DNA from 3 places in the Oerskovia enterophila genome. Region 1 is predicted to be linked to each of the others. Evidence: riboswitches for the same ligand, from Rfam matches in the RefSeq annotation. Region 1 holds a riboswitch; each other region holds the start of a gene.

Region 1 (7,596 bases):
CCGTGCTTCCCGCCTTCGTCTCGTTCCAGGCGCCCGCGACGCTCGTCGCGGCCTACTCGGTCGGTGCGTACGCACCGCGCCGCACGGCCCTGTGGGCGGCCGCGGCCGCAGCGGGCGTGCAGGTCCTGCTGAGCTTCGTGCTCGGCGGGCCCGTGCCGATCACCTCGACGGGTCCCGCGCCGGTCGCGGTCCAGGTCTGGGGCGGCCTCGCGTCAGCGCTCCTGACCTACGTGGCCTCGGCGCTCGTGGGTGCGTACGTCGGCACGCGCCGCGAGCTGTTCGCCCAGCTCCAGGGGCGCGTGGCCCAGGCCGAGCGTGAGCGCGACATGCTCGCGGCGCAAGCCGTCCTGGAGGAGCGCGGCCGCATGGCCCGCGAGCTGCACGACGTCGCCGCGCACCACCTGTCGGGGATCGTCGTCCAGGCGGCCGCGGCCGAGCGCCTGGTCGACCGCGACCCCGAGCGCGCCAAGGAGTCGATGCGCTGGATCCGCACCCAGGGGCGCGAGACGCTCGACAACCTGCGCCTGGTCGTCGGCATCCTGCGCAGCTCGTCGCAGGCCGGTCCCGGCGAACCGGGCGAGGAGGCCCCGGCCGCACCGCAGCCCACGCTCGACGACGCGGGCGAGCTGCTCGACCTCGCACGCAGCGCAGGGGCCGAGGTGCGTGACGTCCGTCGAGGCGCGCCGTTCGGGCTCTCCCCCGCCGTCCAGCTCACGGTGTACCGCGTGCTCCAGGAGGCGCTGAGCAACGCGCGCCGTCACGCCCCGGGGCGCGCGATCGAGGTCGTGACCGACTACCAGCAGGCCGCGCTCGTCCTCACGGTGACCAACAGGTTGCCGGTCGCGGCGATCTCGGGCGGCCGGACCGGTCGGAGCGCGGGCCGTGACCTCGACGCGCGCGAGGGGCACGGCGCCCCGGCGGCCGCTGCGGTGCCCGACAGGTCGACCAGCGCGACGGCCGTCACCCAGGCTGCGCCCGGGCACGGCCTCATCGGCATGACCGAGCGCGCGACCCTCGTCGGCGGGACGCTCAGCGCGGGCCCGGTCCCGGGCGACGGCTGGCGGGTCCGGCTCACGGTCCCCCGGCCCGCAGCGGCCGAAGCCGCCGCTCCCACCCCCACCATCCCCGAGCGCTCGGCGACGTCCACGGACGAGCCGGGCTCCGCCGTCGGGCAGGAGGCCCCATGACCCGAGTGGTGCTGGTCGACGACCAGGCCGTCGTCCGCGCAGGCTTCACCGTGATCCTCGAGAGCGAGGGCTTCGAGGTCGTGGGCGAGGCGGCGAACGGCACGGACGCCGTGCGCGTCGCGCGCCGCGAGCGCCCCGACGTCGTGTGCATGGACGTCCGCATGCCCGGCGGGGACGGCATCACGGCGACGCGCGCGCTCGCGGGGCCCGGCGTCGTCGACCCTGTCCCGGTGCTCGTGGTGAGCACGTTCGACCTGGACGACTACGTGTTCGGTGCCCTGGAGGCCGGGGCGAGCGGGTTCCTGCTCAAGGACGCCGAGCCCGACGTGCTGGTCGACGCGGTGCGGCGCGTGGCGTCGGGTGAGGGTCTCGTCGACCAGACGCTCACGCGGCGCGTGATCGACGAGTTCGCCCGACGGCGGTCCCCCGCCGCGCCCGACGAGGTCGCCTCGGGCCTGCTCACCTCGCGCGAGCACGACATCCTGGCGCTGCTGTGCCGGGGGCAGTCGAACGCCGAGATCGCGGCGACGCTCTACCTCGAGGCGAGCACCGTGAAGTCGCACCTGAGCCGCATCATGACCAAGACGGGCATGCGCGACCGCGTCCAGCTCGTGGTGTGGGCGTACGAGCACGGGATCGCGGCGCCCGGCACGAGCTGACCCCGCCCGACCCCGCTGAGTGCGGAGTACTTGTCGCCGATCGGCTCGTTCGACGACAAGTACTCCGCACTCAGCGGTCGGGCAGGTGGCCGGGGCGGCTCAGCTGCCCGCGACCGGCAGGTAGACCCGGCCGCCCGCGTCCGTGAACTCGCTCGACTTCTCCGCCATGCCGGCCTCGATCGCCTCGACCGACGTCAGGCCGTTCTTCTCGGCATACTCGCGCACGTCCGCGGAGATCCGCATCGAGCAGAACTTGGGCCCGCACATCGAGCAGAAGTGCGCGGTCTTGGCGGGCTCGGCCGGCAGCGTCTCGTCGTGGAAGGCGCGGGCGGTGTCGGGGTCGAGGGAGAGCGCGAACTGGTCGTGCCAGCGGAACTCGAACCGGGCACGGGACAGCGCGTCGTCCCGCAGCTGCGCACGCGGGTGCCCCTTGGCCAGGTCGGCGGAGTGCGCCGCGATCTTGTACGTGATGACCCCCGTCTTGACGTCGTCGCGGTCGGGCAGCCCCAGGTGCTCCTTGGGCGTGACGTAGCAGAGCATCGCAGTCCCGGCCTGGGCGATGATCGCGGCGCCGATCGCGGACGTGATGTGGTCGTAGGCGGGCGCGATGTCGGTCGCGAGCGGGCCGAGCGTGTAGAACGGCGCCTCCTCGCACAGCTCCTCCTCGAGGCGCACGTTCTCGACGATCTTGTGCATGGGGACGTGCCCCGGACCCTCGATCATGACCTGCACGCCGTAGGACTTCGCGACCTTGGTCAGCTCGCCCAGCGTGCGCAGCTCGGCGAACTGGGCCGCGTCGTTGGCGTCCGCGATGGACCCCGGTCGCAGGCCGTCGCCGAGCGAGAACGTGACGTCGTAGTCGCGCAGGATCTCGCACAGCTCCGCGAAGTGCGTGTACAGGAACGACTCCTGGTGGTGCGCGAGGCACCACGCGGCCATGATCGAGCCGCCGCGGGACACGATGCCCGTGACACGGCGCGCGGTCAGCGGGACGTAGCGCAGCAGGACGCCCGCGTGCACGGTCATGTAGTCGACGCCCTGCTCGGCCTGCTCGATCACGGTGTCGCGGTAGATCTCCCACGTGAGCTTCGCGGGGTCCCCCTTGACCTTCTCGAGCGCCTGGTAGAGCGGCACCGTCCCCACGGGGATCGGGGAGTTGCGCAGCACCCACTCGCGGGTCTCGTGGATGTCCTTGCCCGTCGAGAGGTCCATGAGGGTGTCGGCGCCCCAGCGCGCGGCCCACACCATCTTCTCGACCTCCTCCTCGATCGAGGAGGTCACGGCCGAGTTCCCGATGTTCGCGTTGATCTTCACGCCGAACGCCTTGCCGATGATCATGGGCTCGATCTCGGGGTGCCGACGGTTGGCCGGGATCACCGCCCGGCCACGCGCGACCTCGTCGCGCACGAGCTCGACGTCGACGCCCTCGCGGGCAGCGACGAAGCGCATCTCGTCGGTCACGACCCCGACGCGCGCCCAGGCGAGCTGCGTCCGGGCGCCGCCCGTGCCGCGCTCGGTGGGGACGGCGTCGGGCCGGAGCCAGGACGCCCGCAGGGCGGGCAGGCCGCCCGCGAGGTCGAACGCCGCGGGGTCGTCCGACTCGGTGTAGGGGCCAGAGGTGTCGTACAGGTCCAGGTGCTCGCCGTTGCTCAGGAGCACGCGGCGCTCGGGGACGCGCAGGTGCTCCGCGCCCGGGACCGGGTGGTGGACCTTGGCGGACCCCGCGATGGGTCCGGTCGTGATGGTGTGCGCGGACGACCCGGTGGTCGGGGCGGGCACGGTGGGTGCAGCTGGTGCAGCGGCGGTGGGCCCGGTGGTTGTGGGCACAGCGGTCTCAGAGCTCATGGCTCTCTCCCTACGTCGGCATGATCCGAACAGGTTCGAACGGTCGGCGGCGCTGAGCCGCCCTCTCAGCTCGCTGCTGCGAGCTCCCGTGGGTGTGTGGAGTTGTGGGTCGTGCTGGTGGTGCGGTGGTGCTGGGTCGTGCGGTGGTGCTGGGTGGTGCGGTCGTCACCGTAGCGCACCGCGCCGGGCGTCGGCGCGACCGTCCCGCGTTCGGCGCTTGCCCGTGAGTGCGGCCACGGATCACCCGTCCGCCGGCGCGCCCTCCGCGATGTCGTCGGACATGTCGGGCTGGTAGACGCACACCCACAGCGCCCCGGCACGGACGCTGACCTCGAGCTTCTTCGACGGCTCGATCACGTCGCCGTCGAGCTGGCGTGGCTGCGGCCGGTCGGAGATCACGGAGATCCGTGACCCGCGCAGCACCTCCATGTTGGGGACGCGCTTGCGCCCTCGCAGCACCCCGACGAGGAGCTGGACCCAGTGGCCCAGGTTGCGGGGCGCGAGGATCGCGACGTCCATCTGCCCGTTGTCGGGCACCGCGTCGGGCAGCAGGTTGACGCCCGCCTGGAGCTTGCCGACGTTCCCGACGAGCACGCTGCGTGCACGACGGCGCAGCACCGGCCGGTCGTCGACGCGCACCTCGACCTTCATCTCGTCGTCGGCGAGGTGCTTGAACGCGGAGACGACGTACGCGAGCGCACCAGCCTTGGCCTTGAGCGCCGTCGGCGCGTCCTCCATCATCGCGGCGTCGAGCCCCATGCCGGCCATGACGGCGAACGCCTGCCCGTCGACCTCGCCGATGTCGACGGCGCGGCGCCCGCGGTCGAGCGCGAGGCGGATGCCGTCCTCCGGGCTGGGCGGGATACCGAGGTTGGTCGCGAGGAGGTTGCCCGTGCCGCCGGGCAGGACCGCGAGCGCCGCCTCGGTCCCGACGAGCCCTTCGATGCAGGCGCGCACGGTGCCGTCGCCGCCGCTCACGAACACGACCTCGGCGCCGTCCTCGACGGCCTGCCGGGCCTGGCCGGTGCCGGGGTCCTCGGCGGTCGTCTCGAGCCAGGCGGGGGCGGGCCAGCCCGCGTCGGCGAGCTGGGCCTCGATGGTCCGGCGGAGCTCGTCGAGCCCCTCGACCCGGTTCGGGTTGACGATGACCGCGGAACGGAGCGGTGCGTGGTCGAGACGTTGCTGGGCGGCGGGCTCGGGCGTTGCTTCGTGGGACGGGTTCACACCTGAGTATGTCGCGGCGCGCGCTGGCTCGCCCGGCAAGCGGACACCTCGGACCTTCCGGGCGTCCTCAGTACCCGAAGACCTGCACCCAGGTGTTGCCCACGCGCCCGATCCCCATCGCGGTGAAGTCGCAGTTGAGGATGTTCGCACGGTGCCCCTCGGACGCCATCCACGCGTCGACCACGGCCTGGGCGGTCTGCTGGCCCGCGGCGATGTTCTCACCGCCGGGTCGCGCGTACCCCTGAGCGGTCACGCGGTCGCCGAACGTCCGCCCGTCGAGGCTCGTGTGGCTGAAGTACCCCTGGTCGACCATGTCCTGCGCGTGCAGGGTCGCGGCGCGGGCGAGCTGGTCGTCGGCCCGCAGGGCCGGGCAGCTCGCGGCCGTGCGCTGCCCGTTGACGAGGCTCAGCACCGCGGCCATGTCCCCGGTGCCCGACGACGGCGCTCCCCCGGTCGAGCCGGCTCCGCCCGTCGAGGTGGTGGGGTCGGCGAGCAGCGCGGCCCGGGTCGCCGCACCGGCCACGCCGTCGGGCTCGAGGCCTCGTGCCGCCTGGAACGTGCGCAGAGCGCGGTCGGTCCCCGCACCGAACTCGCCGTCGGCCAGGACCGTGGCCCCGTGCACCTGCAGCCGCTCCTGGATCGCCTGGACCTCGGGTCCGGTCGCGCCGAGCTGCGGCGGGCCGGTCGGGGCGGGTGCCTCGGGCGCAGCCTCGGTGGTCGGCGCAGGGTCGGGCGCGGGGGGCGTGTCCGACGGACCCCCGGCTCCCCCGCCCGGTCGCTCGACCGTCGGCGCCACAGGCGCCTGCGCAGCGGGGTCCGCCTCGGCGAGGACCGCTCCGCGGGGGCCGTCGCTCCGGCTGGCGCGGTCGGCGTCCCGCCCGAGCGCGGCGTCCCAGCGCGCTCCGATCGGTTCGAGACCCGGCCCCTCGCCGTCGAGCTCCTGGACGGCCGGGACCGCGAGCAGACCGCCCACGAGGCCGAGCGTGACCACCATGACCTGAGGCAGCGCGCTCGCGCGACGCACCTCGGCGCCGGGGCGTGCGTGCCGGACGGCCTCGGCACGGCGCCGGCGCCTGGCCGCGCGCGACGGCGAGGACGCGATCTCCTCGGCACGGCGGCGGGCGGCGCGGGTCTGCGGAAGGTGGTCGGGCACGGGAGAGTCCGGCAGCACGAATGACCTTCCGTCGAGGGAACGTGGGCTGATCGTCCAGTATGCCCGTTCCGTGGGAGCGAGACCAGGCTGCGCACGCACGAAGGCCCGGACCCCTCAGGGGACCGGGCCTTCCACGCACGAGGCGAGCGACGCCGTCGGGCAGGAGGATCCCCCCGCCCGACGGCACGCACCTCACCGGGGCGTCACTGCTGGACGCGGAGCTCGAGCCCTTCGCCCTCGACCTGCGAGCGGTCGACCACGATCGTGTCGCCGTCCGCGATCTCGCCCGCGAGCAGCTTGCGCGCGAGGCGGTCGCCGATCTCGCGCTGCACCAGGCGGCGCAGCGGACGCGCTCCGTACGCGGGGTCGAAGCCCTCGAGCGCGAGCCACTCGCGCGCTCCGGCCGTGACCTCGAGCGTCAGGCGACGGTCCGCGAGCCGTTCGCCGAGCCGGTCGACCGCGATGTCCACGATCCGTCCCAGCTCGTCGAGGTTGAGCGGGTCGAAGATCACGACGTCGTCGAGCCGGTTGATGAACTCGGGCTTGAAGCTCGCCCGCACAGCCGACATGACGCCCTCACGCTTGGCCGCGTCGTCGAGCAGCGGGTCCACGAGGAACTGCGAGCCCAGGTTCGACGTCAGCACCAGGATGACGTTGCGGAAGTCGACCGTTCGGCCCTGGCCGTCGGTCAACCGGCCGTCGTCGAGCACCTGGAGCAGGATGTCGAACACCTCGGGGTGCGCCTTCTCGACCTCGTCGAGCAGCACGACCGAGTACGGCCTGCGCCGCACGGCCTCGGTGAGCTGGCCGCCCTCCTCGTAGCCGACGTACCCCGGAGGGGCACCGACCAGGCGCGAGACGCTGTGCTTCTCGCTGTACTCCGACATGTCGATGCGCACCATGGCACGCTCGTCGTCGAACAGGAAGTCCGCGAGCGCCTTCGCGAGCTCGGTCTTGCCGACGCCCGTGGGGCCGAGGAACAGGAACGAGCCCGTGGGGCGGTCGGGGTCGGCGACGCCTGCGCGGGAACGTCGTACGGCGTCCGACACCGCGGCGACCGCAGCCTTCTGCCCGATCAGGCGCTTACCGATCACGTCCTCCATGTGGAGGAGCTTCTCGGACTCGCCCTGGAGCATGCGGCCCGCGGGGATACCGGTCCACGCGGACACGACCTCGGCGATCTCGTCCGCACCGACCTTGTCGGCGATCATCGGCGCCTGGGGCGGCGCCGTGGCGGACTCGTCGCTGTCGATCGACGCCTCCTCCTGCTCGGCCGCCTGGAGCTGCTCCTGGAGCTGCGGGATCTCGCCGTACTGGATGCGCCCCGCGGTCTCGAGGTCGCCCTCGCGGATGGCCCGCTCGACCTGGACGCGGAGCTCGTCGAGCTTGGCGCGCAGGTCGCCGACGCGGTTGTGGCCCGCCTTCTCGGCGTCCCAGCGCGCGGTCAGCGCGGACAGCTCCTCGCGGCGGTCGGCCAGGTCGGCACGCAGCTTCTCGAGGCGCTCGCGCGAGGCGGGGTCGTCGGACT
Region 2 (7,596 bases), on a different contig from region 1:
GCGCGCAGGAGTACGTCGACGCCGACCTGGTCTTCCACCGAGCGGTCGTCGACGCCGCGCACAACGCGGTCCTGACCGACCTGTTCGCCACGTTCGTCCCTCGCCTGCGTCGGGCGATGGTCGACATGATCGAGCTCGACGGCGCGGGCGAGCGCCACCGGCACGACCAGGACGCCCACGAGGCGATCCTCGACGCCGTCCGCGACCGCGACGCCGACCGTGCCGCCGCGACGAGCCGCCGGCACCTCGACTCCGTCCACGAGAAGGTCACCCGTGAGCACTGACACCGCCTCCCCCAGCGTCCCGGCCAGGTCCCCGTCCTCCGTGCGCGCCGGCACCCGGGGTCCCGTCCCGCCCGCCGACGCACCACCACCCTCGGCGGGCGCCGTCGTGCTGGACCTGCGCGACGTCGCGTTCGTCCGCAACGGCCGCACGATCCTCGAGCACGTGGACCTCACGGTCCGCGCGGGCGAGCACTGGGCCCTGGTCGGCCCCAACGGTGCGGGCAAGAGCACGATCCTCAGCCTGTGCGGGGCGCGCAACCACCCCACGCGCGGCGAGGTCGACGTGCTGGGGAGCACGCTCGGGCGCGTCGACGTCCAGGCCCTGCACAGCAGGATCGGGCACGTGAACCCGCGTCACCCGCTGCGCACGCCGCTCACGATCCAGGAGGTCGTCCTGACCGGGATCACCGGGACGACCGAGTGGCGCCAGCGCTGGGAGCCGACCCGGGCCGAGGTCGACAGGGCGCGCGCCCTCGTCACGGACATGGGGCTCGCCGGCAAGGAGCACGAGCAATGGACCACGCTGTCCCAGGGAGAGCGCGGGCGCACGATCATCGCCCGGGCGCTCGTCGCCGACCCCGCGCTGCTGCTGCTCGACGAGCCGAGCACGGGGCTCGACGTCGCGGCACGCGAACAGCTGCTCGCGACGATCGACGCGGTGCGGGTCGCGCACCCCGAGGTCGCCTCGGTCCTCGTGACCCATCACCTCGAGGAGCTGCCCACGTCGACGAGCCACGCGCTGCTGCTCGCGCCGGGGCGGGTCTCCGCGGCCGGTCGCGCGGACGAGGTCCTGACGACCGAGGCCGTCTCGCGCTGCTTCGCTCATCCCGTCCACGTCGAGCGCCGCCACGGACGCTGGCGGGCCTCGGCGGGTCCGGGCACCGCCTGACCCGACGCCCCGCCTAGGCTGACCCCATGCGCGCGATCCAGGCACTCCAAGCAGGCGGCCCCGACGTCCTCGAGCTCGTCGAGCTCCCGACCCCAGCACCCGGACCCGGCGAGCTCCTCGTCGACGTCGCGGCGGCGGGCGTCAACTTCATCGACACCTACCGTCGGGCGGGGGTGTACCCGATGGAGTACCCGCACGTGGTCGGAACCGAGGGCGCGGGCGTCGTCGCAGCGGTCGGCCCCGGCGTCACGGACTTCGAGCCCGGCGACCACGTCGCGTGGACCAACGCGTTCGGCTCGTACGCCGAGCAGGTGGTCGTCCCGGCGGACGTCGCGATCCCCGTGCCGGAGTCGGTCGACCTGCGCGTCGCGGCGGCCGTCGGCCTGCAGGGGCTCACGGCCCACTACCTCGTGACCTCGACGTACCAGGTCCAGCCCGGGGACGACGTCCTGCTGCACGCGGGGGCCGGAGGCGTCGGCCTGCTCGCGACCCAGCTCGCGGTGCGCCGCGGCGCGCGCGTCATCACGACCGTCTCGACCGAGGCCAAGGCCGAGCTGTCGCGCGCGGCCGGGGCGTCCGACGTCGTGAACTACGCCGAGCTCGACGACCTCACGACCGAGCTGCCCGCGATCGTGCGCGACCTCACGGGCGGTCGGGGCGTCGCGGTCGCCTACGACTCGGTCGGCAAGGACACGTTCGAGGCCTCCCTCGCGTCGCTGCGCCGCCGCGGGATGCTCGTGCTGTTCGGCGGGTCCTCGGGCCAGGTGCCTCCGTTCGACCTCCAGCGCCTCAACAAGGGTGGCTCGCTGTTCGCGACCCGCCCCAAGCTCGACGACTACACCGCGACGCGCGCCGAGCTCCTCGAGCGCGCCGACGAGGTCTTCGCGCTCGTGGCCTCGGGCGACCTCGACGTGCGGGTGGGCGCGACGTTCCCGCTCGCCCGCGCCGCCGACGCGCACCGCGCCCTGGAGGGCCGGGAGACGACCGGCAAGGTGCTGCTCGTCCCGGGCGCCGCCTCGTGAGCTGGGACTGGGTGCCGCCGCGCCCCGGCGAGGACGAACCCACCCGGCGCACGGACCGCCGCCTGCGCCTGGCGCTGACCGTCCTCATGGTCGTCTTCACGGGCGTGCTCGCGGTCTACTACCTGACGGTCGGGCTCGACCAGATGCGCGCGCAGTGCGTCACGGAGCGCCCCGAGGGCGTGTCGTCGAACGAGGTCAGCACGTCGTGGCGCTGGTGGCCGCCCGGGTACAGCTGCACGTACCCGGACGGCGGGACGACGAGCGCCTGAGGACGGCCGCTCGCGCCGAGAAGTGAGCAGATGCCCCCGTTCCCCCCGGATCAGGAGCATCTACTCACTTCTCGGCGCCCCCGACCGGCGCCTCGGGCCAGGTCGGCCGGGTCAGCCCCTGCTCGAAGAACAGGTACTCGTGCATCGAGGACAGCTCGAACGCGCGCAGCATGCGTTCGAGCTCGGCGGGCGAGGCCCAGCGCGCGGCTTCGTCGGCGAACGAGCACGCGGTGCGTGTCGCCTCCTGGAAGGCCGGGTCACCGTAGAGCGAGATCCAGCGCGCGTAAGGATGCCCGTCGAGGTCCCCCGCCCGGCGCACCAGGACGTCGCCGATGTACGAGTACAACCAGTAGCACGGCAGCAGCGCCGCGACGGTCTCCGCGTACGACCCGTTCGACGCCGCGTGCAGGTGGTTGGTGTAGGCGGCGGTCACGGGAGAGGGGTCGACGCTCTCGACCGCCCCCCGGTCCATCCCGGCGTGCTCGCCCAACCAGTCACGGTGCAGCGCCTGCTCGACCTCGAGCGACTCGACTGCCGCCCCCGCGAAGAACTGCCGGGCCTCCGGCGTCGGCGCGAGCTGGCTCGCCCGCGACAGCACGCGCGAGTACTCGGCGAGGTACGCGGCGTCCTGCGCGAGGTAGAACCCGAAGTCCTCGGCGGCGAGGCTCCCGTCCGCGAGCGCCCGCACGAACCCCATGCTCTCGACGGCCTCGCGCCACCCCTCGATCCGCGCCCAGGCCTCCTCGGAGAACACCTGCCTGCCCAGCGTGGGCAGGTGCGCCAGGTGGTCGACGGGTCCGCGGCCCGTGCCCACCGCCAACGCTCCCCCGGCCCGCAGCGCGCCGGTCAACCAGGTCTTCGCGTCGCGCGTCGCGCTCTCCCAGCCGTCCCGTCGGGGACGCAGGGCGGCGACCGCCGCCGACAGCGAGCACCCGGTCCCGTGGGTGTGCACGGTGTCGACGCGGGGCGCGGAGAAGGTCGTGACGTCGTCGGGCCCGCACGCGCCCACCAGGGCGTCGGGCGACTCCTCCCCGGTGAGGTGACCACCCTTCAGGAGCACGACGGCGCCGCTCGCCGCGTGCAGGCGCCTCGCCTGGGCGAGGGCGTCGGGCCAGGTGGTCGCGGCCTGCTCGCCGACGAGGACGGCGAGCTCGGGGAGGTTGGGGGTCACGAGGTCGGCGAGCGCGACCAGCTCGCGCACGGCCTGCTCGGCCTCCTCGTCGAGGAGGCGGTGGCCGCTCGTGGCGACCATGACGGGGTCGAGCACGACGAACGGCGGCTGCACACGACGAAGCCACGCGGCGATCGCGCGTGCGTTCGGCTCGTCGGCGACCATGCCGATCTTGACCGCGTCGATCGTGACGTCGTCCGAGACCGCGTCGAGCTGCTCGGTGAGGAAGTCCGCACCCAGGACGTGGACCGTGCGGACGCCGTGCGTGTTCTGCGCGACCAGGGCGGTCGTGACCGCCATGCCGTACGCGCCGTGCGCCGCGAACGCCTTGAGGTCGGCCTGGATCCCGGCGCCTCCCGTCGGGTCGGTGCCCGCGATGGACAGGACGCGGGGGCGGGAGGCCTCGGCCCCCGGCGACACGCCGTGCTCGGTCGCACCCCGGGTCCCCGGCGCAGGTGCGGGGGTGGGGGTGGGCAGGACAGGTGCGGTGGCAGCAAGCGACATTGCCGACATCCCTTCGCTAGTGCTAGCTAGATCAGGTTCGACGGGTGTGTTCTCAGCCCGGCTCGTGGGAGCGGGCACCCCGTGTCATTGCAGGGAACTCTAGCGGGCGAGGGGCGTCCTGCCGGCGGCGGTCCGCCTGGTGGCGGCACCTGAGGCGTCGCCCGCCTCTATGCTCACCGCATGGTTCGCTCCGCTCCCGCTCGCCGGCGTCGCTCGCGCCCCTCGGCCTCACGATGACCGACGACCTGGTCGCCGGGCTCCTCGACCCGGACCCCGAGGTCCACGAGGACGCGGTCGACGACGCCGCCGAGCGAGCCATGAACGACGACCAGGGCGCCGTCGACGCCCTGCGCGACGTCGTGCTGCACGTCGAGCGATACCCGATCGGCACGTTCGAGCGGACTCTCAACCGCCTCTACGCCTTCGCGGACCCATCGCTCGAACCGGCGATGATGCGCGCCCTCGAGTCCGGGGTGTCGGCCACCTGGTACCTCACGGCAGCCTGCGCTCGGGCGGGATTCCGGGGAGCCGTCCCCTACGCCCTCGCCCTGCTCGGCTCCCCCGTCACCTCCGAGCGGAGTGTCGGCTGCGAGGTGCTCGGTGACCTGGACGCGCACGAGGCAGTGCCGCACCTCGTCGCCCGGCTCGGCGACCCCGAGCACGTCGTGCGGGAGGCCGCGGCCGGAGCGCTGGCCGGTCTCGGGGGTGCCGACGCCGTCGACGCGCTGCGCCGCGAGCTCGTCGAGCACCGGTTCCCGCTCCTGGGGTACGTGGCGAACGCCCTGGGCTCGATCGACCCCGACCAGTCGGTCTGGCTCCTCGACCAGGCGTGCGCACCGGACGTCCACACCCGGTACTGGGCGGTCCGTGCCCTCGGGAGAACCGGGAGCGAGCGTGTCCACGAGCGGCTGCTCCACGTCGCAGCAGACCCTGCGGAGGAGACCGTGGCCATCGCGAACGGCAGCACGGTCGCGAGCGCGGCACGCAAGTCCCTGAAGACCTGGCAGCGCGTGCGCCGTGTCCGCACCGGTACACCGAGCGCGAGCGCCGACCCCCTGTGATGCTGGGGGCACTCAGACGCCCCGGGAGGCAGCATGCGCGTCACCACGGCCGACGTCCAGCGGATGACGTCCGCGCTGTTCATCAGCGAGGGGCCGTCCTCCCGGTCGCGTCAGGCCACGTTCTGGACCCTGCTGATCCTCGCCGCGATCATCGCGTCGGCGGGCGTCGCAGCCGACAGCACGGCCACCGTGATCGGCGCCATGATCGTCGCGCCCCTCATGACGCCCATCGTCGGGACCGCGCTCGCGATCGTCCTCAACGACCACAGGAACCTGACCTCGTCGGCGCTCCTGGTCGTCGCGGGCGCTGCGGGGGTGGTCGCGACCGGGTACGTCGTCGGGCTGTTCGTCCCGATCGAGATCGTCGCGGCGACCAACAGCCAGGTCGCGGGCCGCGTCACGCCCCAGCTCATCGACCTGCTCGCGGCGCTCGCGACCGGGGCCGTCGGTGCGTTCGCCCTGGTACGCGCTGACGTGTCGGACGCCCTGCCGGGCGTCGCCATCGCGATCTCGCTCGTCCCGCCGCTCGCGGTCGTCGGCCTCACGCTCGAGTCCGGGGCCCCGAACCAGGCCTTGGGGGCGCTGCTGCTGTTCGCGACCAACGTCGCGGCGATCATCGCGACCGGCACGATCGTCTTCCTGCTCTTCCAGGTCCGCACGGCCGCAGGCGAGACCGAGCGGTTCGTCGGCCCCCTGCGGGGTGCGAGCCTCGTCACGGTCGCAGCTGCCCTGCTCCTCGTCGCGGTTCCCCTCAGCACCATCAGCCAGCACGTCCTGCGGCAGAACGCGGACAAGATCGCCGCGGCTCCTGTGGCCCAGGCGTGGGCCGAGCAGGAGAGCTGGACGATCACCGGGATCTCCTTCAGCGGGTCGGTCCTGAGGATCGAAGCGATCGGCCCGGCCCCCGAGGCCGATGCCGCCACCCTGCGCGCGGCGCTCGACGAGGCGGGGCTCGCCGACGTCGACGTCGACGTCACGCTCGTGATCGGTGGGACGAGGCGACTGCCGGCGACCGGCTGACGGCCCGACGGCCCCGCCCGGTTGAGCGCGCCCGGTGAGCCCGCCCGGTTGAGCCCGCGCGGTGATCGGCGGATCCTGGAGGTGGGCCAGGACGGCCCCACGACGAGGAGGCCGGTCATGAGCTCGACCCACGGGAACGACGTCTCACCTCGGACCCGCTCGGAGGGTGGTCCGGACCGCGGCCGTCGACGCCTGGTCCTCGCCCTGGCACTGGTCGGCGCGGCCCTCGTCCTCGCCGCGTGCGCCCCAGGACCCAACCCCGACGTCGGCACGCCCACCGCGGACGGCAGCCCGGCGGGGTTCTGGCTGGGCCTGTGGCAGGGCATCATCGTGCCCGTGACGTTCGTGATCTCGCTGTTCACCGACACGGTGAACATCTACGAGGTCCACAACAACGGGAACTGGTACGACTTCGGGTTCGTGCTCGGCCTGGGGCTGTTCGTGGGTGGTCCGTTCGGGGCGTCCCGCGGACGCCGCCACTCCTGACCACCGAGCGACGAGCGACAGTCGCTCAGTCCTGCCGGATCGCCTCGCCGGCGATCTCGATCTCGACCTTCTTGCCCACCAGCAGCCCGCCGGTCTCCAGCACGACGTTCCACACGAGCCCGTAGGCCTCGCGGTCGAACGTGCCCGAGGCGCTGAACCCGAAGATGTCGCGGCCGTACGGGTCTCGCCGCGCCCCGCCGAACTGCATGGTCAGATCGATCGGCAGGGTCACTCCCCGGATCGTGAGCAGCCCGCTCACGACGAAGTGCCCCGCACCAGCACCCTGGATCCTGGCCGCAGGGACCTCGGAGCGCTCGGGCGAACGGTTGCGCAGGCGCGCCCAGCTGAGCATGGCGTCGTCCTGCGGGCCCTGCCAGCGCACCGACGTGCTGCGGAACTCGACGGTCGGGAATCGCTCGACGTCCAGGAAGTCGGCGCTGCGCAGGTGCCCGTCGCGCTCGTCGTGGTGGGTCGTGAGACTTGTCGCGTCCATGGTCGCGGCGACCGTGGACGCGAGGGGGTCGGCCCCGACGACGATCGTGGCGCTCGCACGCGTGAGCTCACCGCGCACCGGCGAGACCATCATGTGCTTGCCGAGGAACCCGACCCGCTTGTGGGCCTCGTCCAACAGGAACGTCCCCGCATCCGGGATCGTCATGCCGTTCCAGAACCGGGTCGGGTGGTCGATCGTCATCCGGGCAGGGCCTCTCGCTCGTTCTCGCAGGTGCAGAACGGCGGTGTCCGCACCGACCGGGTCGGTGTGCCCCTCGAGCATTCCCCATGAGTAGTAGAAAGTTCAACTACTCGAAGGGTGAACCTGGCCACCTCCCGACCACGGTGGACGACGCGAAGGGCCGCTGCTCCCGGAGGAGCAGCGGCCCTTCTGATCG
Region 3 (7,596 bases), on a different contig from region 1:
GCAGGTCCACGTCGATGCCGAGCGGCTTGTCGAGCGTGATGAGGAACCCGAACCCGACCGTCACCGCCGAGACGCCGAGCGGGAGCATGAAGACCGAGTCGAGCGCGCTGATCGCCCGCCGACCCGTTCGTGACCGGGGACGCCGCGAGACGACGAGCGCGACGAGCCCGCCGATCACGACCGCGAGCACCGTCGCGATCGCGGCGGTCCGAAGCGAGTTGGCCGTGGCCTCCCACACGGTCACGCTCAGGGCGTTGCGGCCGCCGGTCGTGCCGAGGTTCGCGTAGTTCGCGAGGCTCCAGCCGTCGGGGGTCTGGAACGAGCGCACGAGGAGGTTGACGAGCGGCAGGGCGATCAGGCCCAGCACGACGACGGCGGTCACCGCGAGCGGGGCCGCGTCGGCCCGCAGGCGCAGCGGCCGGGCGGCGGACGTCGCCGCGGACAGGTGGAGCGCGCGCTCGCGGCGGGTGCGGGTCCGGTTGGCGACGCTCAGCGCGACCACGACCACGACGAGCTGCACGACCGAGAGCACCGCGGCCGCGCGCAGGTCGAGGAACTGCGTGGTCTGGATCCAGATCTCGGTCTCGATGGTCCCGTACTGGACCCCGCCCAGGACGAGCACGACCCCGAACGCCGTGGCGCAGAACAGGAACACGATCGACGCGGCCGACGCGATGGCCGGGGCCAGGGACGGCAGCGTCACGGACCGGAACGCACGCCAGGGCGAGGCGCCCAGGGCGCGAGCCGCTTCCTCGGCGCGCGGGTCGAGGTGCTCCCAGAGCCCGCCGACGGTCCGCACCACGACCGAGTAGTTGAAGAACACGAGGGCCAGGACGATCGCCCCGAACGTCCCGTCGAGCCGCAGGAACCCGAGCAGCCCGCCCTCGACCAGCAGGGAGCGGAAAGCCACCCCGACCACGACGGTCGGCAGCACGAACGGCACGGTCACGAACGCGCGCAGGAACGTGCACCCCCGGAACCGGCACCGGTACAGCACGTACGCGCCGGGCACGCCGAGCAGCACCGAGATCACGGTGCCGAGCACGCCCTGCCACAGCGTCAGCCCGATGATCCGCCAGGTCCGCGGCTCGGAGAACACCTCGGCGAAGCCGGAGAGGTCGAGGGAGCCGTTGCTGACGAACCCGCGCGCGATCAGCGTCGCGACGGGCCACGCGAAGAACACCCCGAGGAACAGCAGCGGCAGCCCGGCGGCGAGCCCCCACAGGAGGACCCGCCCGCCGCGCTGCACGGCCGCGGGCAGGCCGCGGCTCACGGGCATCGTGCTCAGCCGATCACCGTCGACGTCCACGCCTTGATCCACTCGTCACGGTGGGCCGTGATGTCGGCGGGGGCGACCTCGAAGGGCGACGGGGACAGGGGCGCGAACTCGGCCCAGCCCTCGGGCAGCTCGGTGTCCGCGTCCGCCGGGTACATGTACATGTTGTCGGCGATGTCGGCCTGGAACGCGTCGCTCACGAGGAAGTCGACGAGCTTCTTGGCGCCCTCGGGGTTCTTGGCCCCGGCCAGCACGCCCGTGTACTCGACCTGGCGGAAGCAGGTGTCGAGCAGCGCGCCCGTGGTGGTCTCGGTGCCGTCCTCGGTGACCGTGAACGCGGGCGACGTCGAGTAGGACAGCACGAGGGGGCGCGGGCCCTTGCCCTCGGAGCCGGAGAAGTCGACGTAGTAGGCGTCGGACCATCCGTCGGCGACCTTGACGCCGTTGTCCTTGAGCTTGCTCCAGTAGCCCTCCCAGCCGTCCTCTCCGTAGGCGCCGACGGTCGCGAGCAGGAACGACAGCCCGGGCGACGACGTCGCGGGGTTGGTCACGACGAGCAGGTCCTTGTACTCGGGCTCGGTCAGGTCGTCGAGCGTCACGGGCTCGGGGATCCCCGCTGCCGTGAACCAGGCGTGGTCGACGTTGACGCAGACGTCGCCGAGGTCCACGGGGGTGAGCTCGCCGTCGCCCACGGCGTACTGGGTCGCCGAGTCGGCGAGGCCCGAGGGCGTGTAGGGCTCGAGCACGCCCTCGTCGATCGCGCGGGTCGCGAACGAGTTGTCGATGCCGAACACGACGTCGCCGAGCGGCGCGTCCTTGGTCAGGATCAGCTGGTTGACGAGCGCTCCGCCGTCGCCGGGAGCGACCTGCTTGACGGTCAGCCCGGACTCCTTCTCGAACGCGGCGAGGACGTCCTCGCTCACGTTGAAGGAGTCGTGCGTGACGAGCGTGACGGTGCTCGCCTCGGCGCTCGACGAGGTGTCGCCCGCGCCCGTGTCGGTCGTGCCGGCACAGGCCGTGAGGGCAAGCGCGCTGAGCCCGCCGACGAGGCCGAGGCCGATCGTGCGGGCGGTGCCGCGGCGGGTACTGATGGTGTTCATGTGTCCTCCTTGGACGTCACAGGAGGGGGACCTCGCGCACGGGAGGTCCCGTGAGCGAGGCTGGAGAAGCCCGACTTCCTCCACCGGTGCTAACCGGATCAGGTTCGAGGGTCTGCGGTGGTCCGCACTCTCAGCGCCTGTTGCCCGTTGTCTCCGGGCGGTCGGCGCTCCCCTGTCGTTCACCTGCGACTTTACACCGCGGTCCGACGGCGCAGGCAGGGGTCCGGCGTGTGGTCTCGCCCGGGGCGCGCCCCGCCCCGGGCGACGGCTACGGTGGGACCTGAGCTCCGCCGTCGGGCACCTTCACGACGCGCGGCGCGCCCCGCCCGCCTCACCCTCACCTGGAGGTCCACATGGCCGAGAACGAGCAGACCCTCACCGAGAAGGTCGCGACCGTCGCCCTGACGCTGGCCGCGGGCTGGGTCGCGCAGAAGGTCGTGAGCTTCGCGTGGGCCAAGGCCACGGGGCACGACGCCCCCAAGGACCTGGACGACCCCGAGGTCGGCATCATCAGCGCCGTCACCTTCGCCGCGGCCGCTGCGGCCGCGAGCGTGTTCGCCCGCCGTTTCGCGGGGCGCGAGGCCAAGCGCGTCGTGACGCGGCTCGCGGCCCGCGCGTCCTGAGGCCGGGGTCGGGCGGCTCCGGCGGGTCAGCGCCCGCCGCGTGACGGATGTTCCGTAGGGTGTCTCGATGCCCTCCTCTCCTGCCGCCCGACGCCGTCGCTCACCCCTCGTAGGAGGCCTCCTCGTCGTGGGGCTCGCACTGACCGGGTGCTCGTCGTCCGGGAACGGCTCCGAGGTGTCGCCCACGCCGAGCGTGGCCCCGACCGCGGTCGCGCTGCCGGGCGGCACGGTCGGCAAGGCGGCCACCTGGGTGCTCGAGGTGCTCAACGCGGACGCGTCCCCCGACGCCGCGGCGCTCGATCGGCGGTTCGCCCGGTCGTTCCTGGACCAGGTGCCCGCCGCCCAGCTCGTGCCCGTGCTGGACCAGCTCCGCGCGGACCGGGAGTGGGTGCCGGTCTCGGTCGACGTGGTCGACGCGGGCGAGAAGCAGGCCGCGCTGACGATCGTCGGGGCGAGCGGGCAGTTCTTCACGATGCAGATCGGTGTCGACGCGGACAGCCGCATCGAGACCCTGTTCTTCGGCCCGGGCGACGACCCGCACCGCGACCCCGCGGCGAGCTGGGACGAGCTGGGCGAACGCCTCGACGCCGTGGACGCGCAGAGCTCGCTGCTCGTGGCCCAGGTCCTGGACAACGGGACGTGCCAGGCGGTCGACGGGGTCCCTGGCGGCTCGGACCCTGACGAGGTGCTGCCGCTGGGCTCGATCTTCAAGCTCTACGTGCTGGGCGCGGTGTCGCAGGCCGTCGAGGCCGGGACGCTGACCTGGGACGACGAGCTGACCGTGACCGACGACGTGCGGTCCCTGCCCTCGGGGCAGCTCCAGGACGCGCCCACGGGCACCGCGGTCACGGTGCGCGAGGCGGCCGAGCTCATGATCTCGATCAGCGACAACACCGCGACCGACCTGCTGGTCCAGGCCGTGGGGCGTGACGCCGTCGAACGCGCGCAGGCCACGCTGGGGCACGCCGACCCGTCGCTCAACACCCCGTTCCTCACGACCCGCGACGCGTTCGCGATCGCCTGGGGCTCGCCGTCGCAGGCCACCGGGTGGGCGGCGGCCGACACCGCGGGACGGCGCGCGATGCTCGACGCGCTGCCCGGCGGGCCCCTCGCCGTCGACCCCGCGGGAGTGACCACGCCCGTGTGGCAGGACGACGTCGACTGGTTCGCGACGTCGTCGGACCTGTGCGCCGCGCACGTCTGGTTGCACGACCGCGGCGAGCAGGACCCCGTGGTGCGCGAGGTGCTCTCGGCCAACCCCGGCATCGAGGTCGACACGACGGCGTGGCCCTACGTCGCGTTCAAGGGTGGCAGCGCGCCCGGCGTCCTGGCGGGCTCGTGGCTCGCGGAGGACGCCGAGGGCGACACGTACGTCGTGACCGTGCAGCTCGCGGCCACGGACCCGGCCGTGCTCGCGAACCCGATGGTGCTGGTCGACACCGCGGAGAGCGCGTTCGCGCTGCTGGGTGGCGGGGCGGGCTCGAAGTAGGGCGTGCTGCGCGGGGCCCCCGGGCCGAGATAGAACGTGCTGTGCGAGGTAGAACGCACCGCGCACTACCTCGCGCAGCACGTTCTACCTCGCGGTCACCCGGGGACCGGGGCTGACCGTCGTCCTGCCCCGGCCCCGGCCCTGCCCGGGATCTCCGTCGTGGGGCCTACGCGCCGGGAGCCAGCTCCGCGACGGCCTTGTCGATCCGCCGCTGCCGGGTCTCGGGGGTCTTCGCGGCCTCGATCGGCTCGACGAGCGCGCGCCGGCGGCTGAACGACAGCCCGTCGAACGCCGCACGCGCCTCGGCGGTGAGCGCTGCCGCGAGGTCGTCGGGCACGGTGACCTCGCGCGGTGCGTCGTCGACCTCGATCTCGACGTCCACCTCGTCGCCGCCCGACACCCCGGCGGCCTCCCTGTTCTCCGCGCTGAGCGCGATCATGAACCGCCCCTGGTACGGCGCGACCGAGCTGCGGTAGGTGTGCCCGCCGAGCGTGACGCGCACCGGGACGCGCTTGCCCGCGTCGAGCGCGGCAACCACGTCGTCGGGCACGGGGATGCCGGTGGCCGTCTTGCCGCTCTGGAGGATCGTCGTCCGGAATCGCATGGGCCGAGTTTTCCAACGGCCCGACGACGTCGCGCGCCGACCGCTCGACGCTCGCCCCGCCGTCGGGCCGGGTTGGAAGCCTGGGACGGGGAACGGGGGCGGGGACGCCTGGGCCGAGGTAGAACGTGCTGCGCGAGGTAGAACGCACCGCGCACTACCTCGCGCAGCACGTTCTACCTCGCGGTCACCTGGTCACACCGTCGCCCCCGGTCACGCCGTCAGCATCGCCGCCGGGTTGTCGTGCGTCAGCCGACGCAGCACCTCGCGCTCGACGCCGCGCCGGGCGAGCATCTCGGTGAAGACGGTCGGCACGTACGCGAAGCCGTTGCCGCCGTTCTGCACCCACATCTGCTTGAGGAACACGTCGTGGCTCAGGAGCACCTGCCCCGCGAACCCCAGGTCGACGAGCCGGTGGACCGCGCCCGCGGTCGTGTGCGGGTCGGGCGAGACACCCTCCTTGGGGTAGGTGATGTCCATGCCGACCATGTCGAACTCGAGCCACACGCCCCGCTCCGCGACGGCCCGCTGGTACTCGGGGTCCTCGGCCGAGGGGTCCATGTGGCACAGCACGACCTTCTCCGGCCGCACTCCCACCTCGTCGAGCACGAGGTCGAGGATCTCGTGCGCGCGACGCTGCCACCCGGGCAGGTGGATCTGCATCGCGACCTGCGGGTGCTCGAGCTGCGCCAGGGCCGAGGCCCGCAGCGACGCCCGCTCCCCCGCGGTGAAGTCCGGCGAGACGCCGATCTCGCCGATCACGCCCGGGCGGATGCCCGTGTCCCGCACGCCGTCGGAGAGCTCGCGCGAGATCGCTGCGGCCTGCGCGTCCACGGCCTGTACCGTGATGCGCTCGCCCTCGAACTTCTCGAGGTAGGCGCCCGCCCCCATGACGACGTTGAGGCCCGTGCGGCTCGCGACGTCCGCCAGGCGCTCGGGGTTGCGCCCGATCGACTCGCTCGACGTCGCGTCCACGACGGTCCGGCCGCCGAGGGCCGCGAAGCTGCGGATCTCGGCCTCGACGGCCGCGACCGGCTTGTCGGCGATGTTGTCGGCGCAGCAGTACGGGTCCTGGCGCAGCGCCCAGGCGACCGATGCGGACACCGGCTCGCGGACCACGGCCTGGGAGAACTCGTAGCTCGGCGCGTCGAGCACACCGGAGAGGTCGTTGAACAGGTGCTCGTGGGGCAGGGTCAGCCCCAGGTCCTGCGCGGCGACGGGTCCGGTGACCGTCTGGACGAACCCGACCGGCGTGACGTTCATCGCGGGCTCACCTCTCCTGCTTCACCACCGCCGACGGCGGCGGCCACTGCGGTGTCCGCGGTCGTCTCCGGCGACTTCCCCGACGGGATCATGCCGATCACCGCGGCGATCAGCGCGATCACGGTGCCGATGATCGTGGCGGCGTAGATCGTGTGACCGAGCGAGGGGATGGCCGCGTCGATGAGGAGCGAGCCCACGAGCTGACCTGCGGTGGACGCGAGGCCCAGGAGCAGCAGGCCCAGCCCGCGGACCAGGAGCGCCATGAGCGCGATCGAGAGCAGGCCGAGCGGTCCGCCCAGGTACATCCACCACGAGCCGGGGAGCTGGAAGTCGACACCCGAGGTCATGGCGCGGATCGCGTAGGCGATGCCCAGGGCCGTGAAGCCGACCAGGAAGTTCCAGCCGATCGAGACCAGCATCGAGCCCGTGGCGTCGGCCACGGCCGCGTTGCCCGCAGGCTGCCACCCGGCGAGGAGGCCACCGACGAACGGCATGATCGCGAGGGCGATCGTGTGCGGGGCCGAGAAGTTCGGCGAGATGACGATGACGGTCGCGACGATCGCGAGGACCGCGCCCGCGAGGCGGAAGAACGTGAGCGGCTGCTTGACCGAGGCGGTGACGCCCAGGCGGTCACAGATCACGCCCGAGATGACGAGACCCGAGATGAGCGAGATCTGGAACGTCGCGACACCCAGGACGCCGACCGTCACGCCCTCGGACAGGACGATGACCGCACCGCACAGGCCCGCGAGGAAGTTCCACCACGGGATCGTGCGGCCCTTGATGAGGCGCGGGATCGCGAGCGCCTCGCGACGCGTCACGGGACGCGCGAACACGATGACGAACATCAGGACCAGTCCCGTGCCGAACGAGATGAGGGCGGCCGCGTGGCCGTCGCCGATCGTCTTGCCGAGCTGACCGTTGACCGCCGCCTGCATGGGGCCCAGGGCCCCGGCCAGGACGGTCGCGAGGACGAGGAGCGCGGTCGCGGTGCTCTTGACCTTGCTGCGCTGGGACGACGGGGCGACCGTCTGGGCGCCTCCCGAGCGGGAGGCGGTCTCCGGCGTGGTGTGCTTCATTGCTTGGCCGTGCCTTTCATCTTTCGACGGTACGTCGGATCGGTGGACCGATCGAACGGCCAGCCCTGGGTCGACGCTGAGTGGTCGGGCTGGGTGGGGGTCGTGCGGTCGTGCGGGTCGTGCTGGGCCGAGCGGGTCACTGCCCCGGTGCGACGTCCTCCGGGA

Evidence for each region. A riboswitch is a leader RNA that binds a small molecule or an ion and turns the genes downstream of it on or off. The one in region 1 is predicted to bind thiamine pyrophosphate.
Region 2: linked by a shared signal. The riboswitch ahead of thiD (bifunctional hydroxymethylpyrimidine kinase/phosphomethylpyrimidine kinase) and the one ahead of thiC (phosphomethylpyrimidine synthase ThiC) in region 1 are both predicted to bind thiamine pyrophosphate.
Region 3: linked by a shared signal. The riboswitch ahead of ACIPWA_RS08590 (thiamine ABC transporter substrate-binding protein) and the one ahead of thiC (phosphomethylpyrimidine synthase ThiC) in region 1 are both predicted to bind thiamine pyrophosphate.

Annotation. Positions count from the first base shown of each region.
Region 1 is NZ_JBIVFZ010000004.1:256,731-264,326, forward strand. Features, by position in the region: gene ACIPWA_RS14190 (sensor histidine kinase) at 1-1,187, shown strand, start outside; gene ACIPWA_RS14195 (response regulator) at 1,184-1,846, shown strand; gene thiC (phosphomethylpyrimidine synthase ThiC) at 1,946-3,625, opposite strand; TPP riboswitch at 3,682-3,791, opposite strand; gene ACIPWA_RS14205 (diacylglycerol/lipid kinase family protein) at 3,932-4,915, opposite strand; gene ACIPWA_RS14210 (CAP domain-containing protein) at 4,983-6,068, opposite strand; gene clpB (ATP-dependent chaperone ClpB) at 6,272-7,596, opposite strand, start outside.
Region 2 is NZ_JBIVFZ010000001.1:1,070,039-1,077,634, reverse strand. Features, by position in the region: gene ACIPWA_RS04755 (FadR/GntR family transcriptional regulator) at 1-284, shown strand, start outside; gene ACIPWA_RS04750 (ABC transporter ATP-binding protein) at 274-1,173, shown strand; gene ACIPWA_RS04745 (quinone oxidoreductase family protein) at 1,200-2,195, shown strand; gene ACIPWA_RS04740 (hypothetical protein) at 2,192-2,464, shown strand; gene thiD (bifunctional hydroxymethylpyrimidine kinase/phosphomethylpyrimidine kinase) at 2,529-4,139, opposite strand; TPP riboswitch at 4,131-4,231, opposite strand; gene ACIPWA_RS04730 (HEAT repeat domain-containing protein) at 4,373-5,200, shown strand; gene ACIPWA_RS04725 (DUF389 domain-containing protein) at 5,234-6,220, shown strand; gene ACIPWA_RS04720 (hypothetical protein) at 6,338-6,706, shown strand; gene ACIPWA_RS04715 (YceI family protein) at 6,732-7,400, opposite strand.
Region 3 is NZ_JBIVFZ010000002.1:919,138-926,733, forward strand. Features, by position in the region: gene ACIPWA_RS08585 (ABC transporter permease) at 1-1,279, opposite strand, end outside; gene ACIPWA_RS08590 (thiamine ABC transporter substrate-binding protein) at 1,285-2,376, opposite strand; TPP riboswitch at 2,435-2,560, opposite strand; gene ACIPWA_RS08595 (DUF4235 domain-containing protein) at 2,730-2,999, shown strand; gene ACIPWA_RS08600 (serine hydrolase) at 3,067-4,488, shown strand; gene ACIPWA_RS08605 (YdeI/OmpD-associated family protein) at 4,655-5,092, opposite strand; gene ACIPWA_RS08610 (phosphotriesterase family protein) at 5,303-6,352, opposite strand; gene ACIPWA_RS08615 (DMT family transporter) at 6,349-7,431, opposite strand; gene ACIPWA_RS08620 (ribokinase) at 7,568-7,596, opposite strand, start outside.